DNA from 3 places in the Rhizobium sp. WYCCWR 11152 genome. Region 1 is predicted to be linked to each of the others. Evidence: predicted binding sites of a transcription regulator. Region 1 holds the regulator's gene; each other region holds the start of a gene.
What was found. The regulator PhoB, encoded in region 1, activates phosphate uptake and scavenging genes when phosphate is short. The targets are predictions, from matches to a motif close to TGTCATNNANCTGTCAT.
Positions count from the first base shown of each region.

Region 1 (2,267 bases):
GGCCGTGCCAAGGCCGGCGGCACCAATACCGCGGCGCGAACGCCGAAGCGCAATACATCGGCGCCGCGCGCGCCGAACTTCGCCTCCCGGATCACGACCCGCACCGTCACCCGCCAGCAGGGCGCGACGATGCTGAAGGAAGAGATCGAGATCGAAACGATCGAGGAAATGGAATACGTGCCGCGAGGCAATGTGGTGGTGCCGATTTCGCGCCGCCTCGGCCTGACGGAACTAACCGAGCGCACCTGCAAATGGCCGGTCGGCGATCCGCTGAAGGACGACTTCCATTTCTGCGGCTGCGAGTCCCCCGACAATTCGCCCTATTGCGGCTATCACCAGAAGCTTGCCTACCAGCCGGTGAACGAACGCCGCAGGGCAGCAGCGCGGGCCAGTTGAGCGCGGGCAACCATCGTTAGAATGCAGAAAGCGGGCCGATTGGCCCGTTTTTTTATGCGCGGATGGAAGCTCAGGCTTCCCTCCGTTATGCTCGGCCTTGTGCCGAGCATCTGATCACCCCAATGACTTGAGGGTAAAACCTTTATTTTCAAATACTTAATTTAGCGAGCGCAGATCCTCGGCACAAGGCCGAGGATGACGTCGCGGGTTTTGCCAGGGCTTTGTCAGCAGGCTCAGATGGAAGCCCTCAGGCTTCCATCGAATAACCGGCGCCGCGGACGGTGCGGATGACGTCCTGCATGTTGGAGAAATTCAGCGCCTTGCGCAGGCGGCCGACATGGACGTCGACGGTGCGCTCGTCGACATAGATATCGTGGCCCCAGACGCCATCCAACAGCTGCGAGCGGGAGAAGACCCGGCCCGGCGACGACATCAGGAATTCCAGCAGGCGGAATTCGGTGGGGCCGAGGCGGACTTCGCGGGTCTTGCGATGGACGCGATGGGTCTCGCGGTCGAGCTCGATGTCACCGCATTTCAGCACCGTCGACAGCACCTCGGGGCGGGCGCGGCGCAGCATCGCCTTGACGCGGGCAACGAGCTCGGGGGTCGAGAAGGGCTTGACGACATAATCGTCGGCGCCCGTCGACAATCCACGGACACGCTCGCTCTCCTCGCCGCGCGCCGTCAGCATGATGATCGGCAGGCGCTCGGTTTCCGGCCGCATGCGCAGGCGCCGGCAGAGCTCGATGCCGGAAACGCCGGGCAGCATCCAATCGAGGATGAGAAGATCGGGCGTGCGCTCCTGGAGCCGCATTTCGGCTTCATCGCCACGAAGGATGGTATCGACCTCGAAGCCTTCCGCTTCGAGATTGTAGCGAAGAAGCACGCTGAGGGCTTCCTCGTCTTCAACAACTGCAACTCTCGGGATCATGCGTGTCGGTCTCCTCGCGCATGATCCTTAAACCAGGGTGATTTAAGCAGTGCATCCTGCGCAAATTCAAAAATTGGCTGCGACCTCTTTGCGCGCCCGGACGGGCGCGCACGCAATTGACTGTGCGGGCGGTTATTCGGTGACCGCGCCGACGGTGTTGGCGCTGTCATCCTTCGGACGATCACCTTCCGGCTGCGCGCCTGTCGCCATGTAAAAGATCGTCTCGGCGATGTTGGTGGCATGGTCGCCGATGCGCTCGATGTTCTTGGCGCAGAAGAGAAGATGCGTGCAGCTGGTGATGTTGCGCGGATCTTCCATCATGTAGGTCAGGAGTTCGCGGAACAGCGAGGTGTACATCGCGTCGATCTCGTTGTCGCGTTCACGGATCGCATTCGCCTTGTCGGCTGAACGATTGGTGTAGACATCGAGCACTTCCTTGAGCTGGACGAGCGCCAGCTCGGACAGATGCTCGAGGCCGCGGGCAAGCTTGCGGGGAACGCCGGTGCTTTGGACGGCGATGACGCGCTTGGCGGTGTTCTTGCCGAGGTCGCCGACGCGTTCGAGATCGGCGGCGATGCGGATCGAACCCATGATTTCACGCAGGTCCGAGGCCATCGGCTGACGGCGGGCGATCGTGACGATCGCCTTGTCGCCGATTTCGCGTTCGGCGTGATCGAGGATCACATCGTCCGAGATGACCTTCTGCGCCAGCGCCGTATCGCCGTTGACGAGGGCGCGCACGGATTCGCCGACCATCTGCTCGGCCAGGCCGCCCATTTCGGAAATCCGCCTGGACAGGAACTTCAGATCATCATCGTAGGCAGAAAAAATATGTGTCGATGCCATGGGGCTTTATCCTCGAATAACGGGAAGGCTTGGTGTCGCCAAAATCAACCGAAGCGACCCATGATGTAGTCCTGGGTGCGCGGATCGTCGGGAT
Region 1 is NZ_JABFCP010000011.1:275,685-277,951, forward strand. It holds gene G9X67_RS22875 (GcrA family cell cycle regulator) at 1-396, shown strand, start outside; gene phoB (phosphate regulon transcriptional regulator PhoB) at 644-1,327, opposite strand; gene phoU (phosphate signaling complex protein PhoU) at 1,460-2,173, opposite strand; gene pstB (phosphate ABC transporter ATP-binding protein PstB) at 2,218-2,267, opposite strand, start outside.

Region 2 (2,267 bases), on a different contig from region 1:
TCAGAGGCGTCAACAAATATTACGGCGCCTTCCACGCCCTGAAGAATATCGACCTTTCGATCGCCAAGGGCACTTTCGTCGCGCTCGTCGGCCCGTCGGGCTGCGGCAAGTCCACGCTGCTGCGCTCGCTTGCCGGCCTCGAAAGCATTTCGTCGGGCGATCTCAGGATTGCCGGCGAGCTGATGAACGGCGTGCCGCCGCGCAAGCGCGATGTCGCCATGGTGTTCCAGTCCTATGCCCTTTATCCGCACATGACGGTCGAGGAAAACCTGACTTACAGCCTTCGCATCCGCGGCATCGCCAAGGCGGAGGCCAAGAAGGCCGCCGAGGACGTGGCGGCGACGACAGGTCTTTCCCATCTCCTGAAGCGCTATCCGCGCGAGCTTTCCGGCGGTCAGCGCCAGCGCGTCGCCATGAGCCGCGCCATCATCCGCCACCCCAAGGCCTTCCTGTTCGACGAGCCGCTGTCCAATCTCGATGCTGCGCTGCGCGTCCACATGCGCAAGGAAATCCGGTCGCTGCACGACCGACTGCACGCCACCTTCGTCTACGTCACGCACGACCAGGTCGAAGCAATGACGATGGCCGACCATGTGGTGGTGATGCGCGACGGCGTCATCGAACAGCAGGGCGCGCCGCTGGACCTCTACGACCGGCCGGCGAACCGGTTCGTTGCCGGCTTCATCGGTTCGCCGGCCATGAATTTCATCCCCGCGATCGCCGCGGAAGACGGAAAGAGCCTGATCCTGGATTTCGGCGCGGTGAAACAGACGCTTGCGATATCACGCGCCATCGAACCCGGGCGTAAGCTCATCGCCGGCATCCGGCCCGAACATATCGGCGTCGTCGAGCCCGGGCATGGCAGTTTCGATGTGCCGATCGCCTTCGTCGAATCGACCGGTTCCTCGACCTTCATCGTCGCGGAGACCCAGCCGGAACTGACGATCGTCGAGACGCGGCGCGACAGGGTCAAGGCAGGAGACATGATCGGACTTTCGATCGATCCGACCCAGATCCATCTCTTCGACGCGTCGACGGATCACTTGGTATAGACTCAGTCGAGCACCGATCCGGCAGAGCAGCCGTCGTCTGATCGTAGGAGACGTCTCTCGCGTCCATGATCTTGCCGAGGGAAGCACGCCTCAGGTTCTCAAAGAACGGCAAAACGGACAGTGCGTGCCGCGGTCAGGTCACGCGCGCGCGATGAGTGTGTCGTGAATATTACAATTGCATGACGCTTCTGGAATAAAAGCGAAGAAACCCACGATCCGTTCAATGTCATGGAACTTTGAAAAAGTGGTCATCGCGCTGCAATAATCGCGGTTCAAACAGCCCCGCACAAGTGGGGGCTCCATGCGAAAGAAAAACGTTCTACTCATCGTCGTTGACCAATGGCGAGCCGATTTCGTTCCGCACGTTCTGCGTGCCGACGGGAAAAACGATTTCCTGAAGACACCCAATCTCGACCGGCTCTGTCGCGAGGGCGTGACCTTCAGGAACCATGTGACGACCTGCGTTCCCTGCGGCCCGGCCCGTGCGAGCCTGCTCACCGGCCTCTACCTGATGAACCATCGCGCCGTGCAGAACACGGTGCCGCTCGACCAGCGCCACCTCAACCTCGGCAAGGCGTTGCGCGGCGTCGGCTACGATCCGGCGCTGATCGGCTATACGACGACGGTGCCGGATCCGCGCACCACTTCGCCGAACGATCCGCGCTTCAGGGTGCTCGGCGACATGATGGACGGCTTCCATCCGGTCGGCGCCTTCGAGCCCAATATGGAGGGCTATTTTGGCTGGGTGGCACAGAACGGCTTCGAGCTGCCGGAGCATCGTCCTGATATCTGGCTGCCCGAGGGCGAGGGCGCCGTTGCCGGCGCCACCGACCGTCCGTCACGCATTCCGAAGGAATTTTCGGACTCGACCTTCTTCACCGAGCGGGCGCTGACCTATCTCAAGGGCCGCGACGGCAAGCCCTTCTTCCTGCATCTCGGTTATTACCGGCCGCATCCGCCCTTTGTCGCCTCTGCTCCCTATCATGCCATGTACCGGCCGGAAGACATGCCGGCGCCGATCCGCGCAGCCAACCCGGACACCGAGGCTGCACAACATCCGTTGATGAAATTCTATGTCGACAGCATCCGCCGCGGCTCCTTCTTCCAGGGCGCAGAAGGGTTCGGTGCGACGCTCGACGAAGCGGAACTGCGCCAGATGCGCGCGACCTATTGCGGCCTGATTACCGAGGTCGACGATTGCCTTGGCCGGGTCTT
Region 2 is NZ_JABFCP010000010.1:79,974-82,240, forward strand. It holds gene G9X67_RS20555 (ABC transporter ATP-binding protein) at 1-1,052, shown strand, start outside; gene pehA (phosphoric/sulfuric ester hydrolase PehA) at 1,354-2,267, shown strand, end outside.
Region 2: a site for PhoB is predicted at 1,221-1,237, ahead of pehA (phosphoric/sulfuric ester hydrolase PehA). Genes of this name have one in related genera too.

Region 3 (2,267 bases), on a different contig from region 1:
TTCAGACCTTCTTCGTCACCGCCGCCTCCTTCGGCGCGCTGTCGCTTTACGGCTACACGACGAAGCGTAACCTGTCGGCGATGGGCTCGTTTCTGATGATGGGTCTGTTCGGCCTGATCATCGCCTCGATCGTCAACATCTTCCTGGCGTCGTCTGCCGTGCAGTTCGCGATCTCGGTGCTCGGCGTGCTGATCTTCGCAGGCCTCACCGCCTACGATACGCAGCGGATCAAGGAATTGTACCTGGAAGCCGATGACGTCGCCGTGGCCGGTCGCAAGGCGATCATGGGTGCGCTGACGCTCTATCTCGACTTCATCAACCTCTTCATGTTCCTGCTGCAGTTCATGGGCAACCGTAAATAAGCAGGGCAGACTGAGATCGAAAAGGCGGCTTCGGCCGCCTTTTTTGTTGCGTAGGCTTTCACGGAATGGTTTTAGAAAGCCCTTGCCGCCCTTATGGATATGCTGCTGAAATGTCCTTCCTCCTGCGCGATGCTTCGAACGCCGATATTCCCGCCATTGCCGATATCTATCGCGAATCGGTCCTGAACGGCGTCGCGAGCTATGAGATCGTGCCGCCCTCCGAGGCCGAGATGGCGCAACGCTTTGCGGCCATCGTCGGCCAGCAATATCCCTATATCGCAGCCATCGGCACGGACGGGGCCTTGCTCGGCTACGCCTACGCCTCGGCCTTCCGCACGCGTCCTGCCTATCGCTGGCTGGTCGAGGATTCGATTTATCTGGCGCCGCAAGCCCGCGGCCGCGGCATCGGCAAGGCGCTGCTCGCCGAACTGATCATCCGTTGCACCACCCTCGGCTTTCGTCAGATGGCAGCCGTCATCGGCGGCGCCAGCCCCGCCTCGATCGCGCTTCATCGCACGGCCGGCTTCGAGGAGGTTGGTCTGATGAAGGGCACCGGCTACAAGCACGGCCGCTGGCTGGATACGATGTTCATGCAGCGCGCCCTCGGTGAGGGTATGAGCACAGATCCGGACCCGTCGACCTATCCCGGCACGCTGTTTAACGGCTGATATGGTTTACTTGTCGACGAGCTTCAGGGCCTTGTCGAAGACCTTCAGCACCTGGTTCAGCTCGTGACCGCGCTTCAGGATCGTGCCGTTGACGCTGATCACGGAATAGGCGCCCTGCTTGGCGGCGAGCTTCGGGTTTTTCTCGATGCGGAAGAGCGGCATTTCGCCGGAACGCTTGAAAACGGAAAAGACCGCCCTGTCCTTCAGGTGATCGATGGCGTAGTCGCGCCATTCACCATCACCAACCATCCGGCCGTAGATCCAGAGGATCGCGTCCAGTTCGCGCCGGTGGAAGGTCACCGGAAGTGGGTCCTTGCTTTGTTTGTATTCCCTGAGATCGACGACGACTGAGGAACTGTGGTCGACGGAACGGCTTTCGCCGTGTCGCAAATCCGGCTGATCTGTCATCAGTCTCACAAGGCCTCCACATGTGACAGGAGGGTGACAGTTTGCCCGAGCCGCCGCAAATTGCAAGAGTGCCAGCCGTCACATTCCGCCGCACGTCTCTCGCGCAAGGACGCTGTAGCACTTTGAGTCAGCGCATCATGTCTTGCGAAAGTTGGGTTTGATTTTCGGAAAGCATGATGCGCTGGACAGGTCAACGCTTTCTCCGCAGCGCCGCATTTCAGTCAAAACAGCGCCTCATTTGCAGGAGATTTATGAATTCCAGTTTGGCGCCAGCGCGCCAAAGGGCCCGGCGGAGCGTATCGACCTTAACCCCAGCCCCGAATACGCTCGGCCGGGCCGCCCCAGCACTTCATCCGCAACCGGATGAATCTCAGATATTTTTGCCAGCCATCACCACGGTCGCGCCAAGGATCGCCGCCGGATCGCCGTCTGCGGTCGCCGATTGCAGCAGGATGGCGCAGCCCTCGAGCTGCGGCCGCTGCAGGACGCTGGCCGGCAGCGTCAGACTGGTCGCCTTGCCGTCCCACATGCCGACGGTTTCGACATTGGTGACGCTGTGCAGATAGGAGATCTTCTGGCCGCTGTTCTCGCCTTTTTCGACGTCGATCGTCTTTTCCTTATCGAAATAGACCATGACGACATTGGCTTTGCCTTGTCCCGCGCCGATCTTGATCTCCAGCTCGTCGCCGCGCATCGCGGCACTGATCGGAACGGTCAGCCCGTTGCCTTCGCTGCTATAGGTGTCGATCTTGCTGTTGATGCCATTCAGATCGGCGCCGGCCAGATGGTCGCGTCCATTGACGATGGCCTGCGGCGTGTAGACGTTGCT
Region 3 is NZ_JABFCP010000020.1:224,780-227,046, forward strand. It holds gene G9X67_RS28540 (Bax inhibitor-1/YccA family protein) at 1-362, shown strand, start outside; gene G9X67_RS28545 (GNAT family N-acetyltransferase) at 473-1,030, shown strand; gene G9X67_RS28550 (DUF2794 domain-containing protein) at 1,037-1,438, opposite strand; gene G9X67_RS28555 (thioredoxin family protein) at 1,809-2,267, opposite strand, start outside.
Region 3: a site for PhoB is predicted at 1,461-1,477, ahead of G9X67_RS28550 (DUF2794 domain-containing protein). Genes of this name have one in related genera too.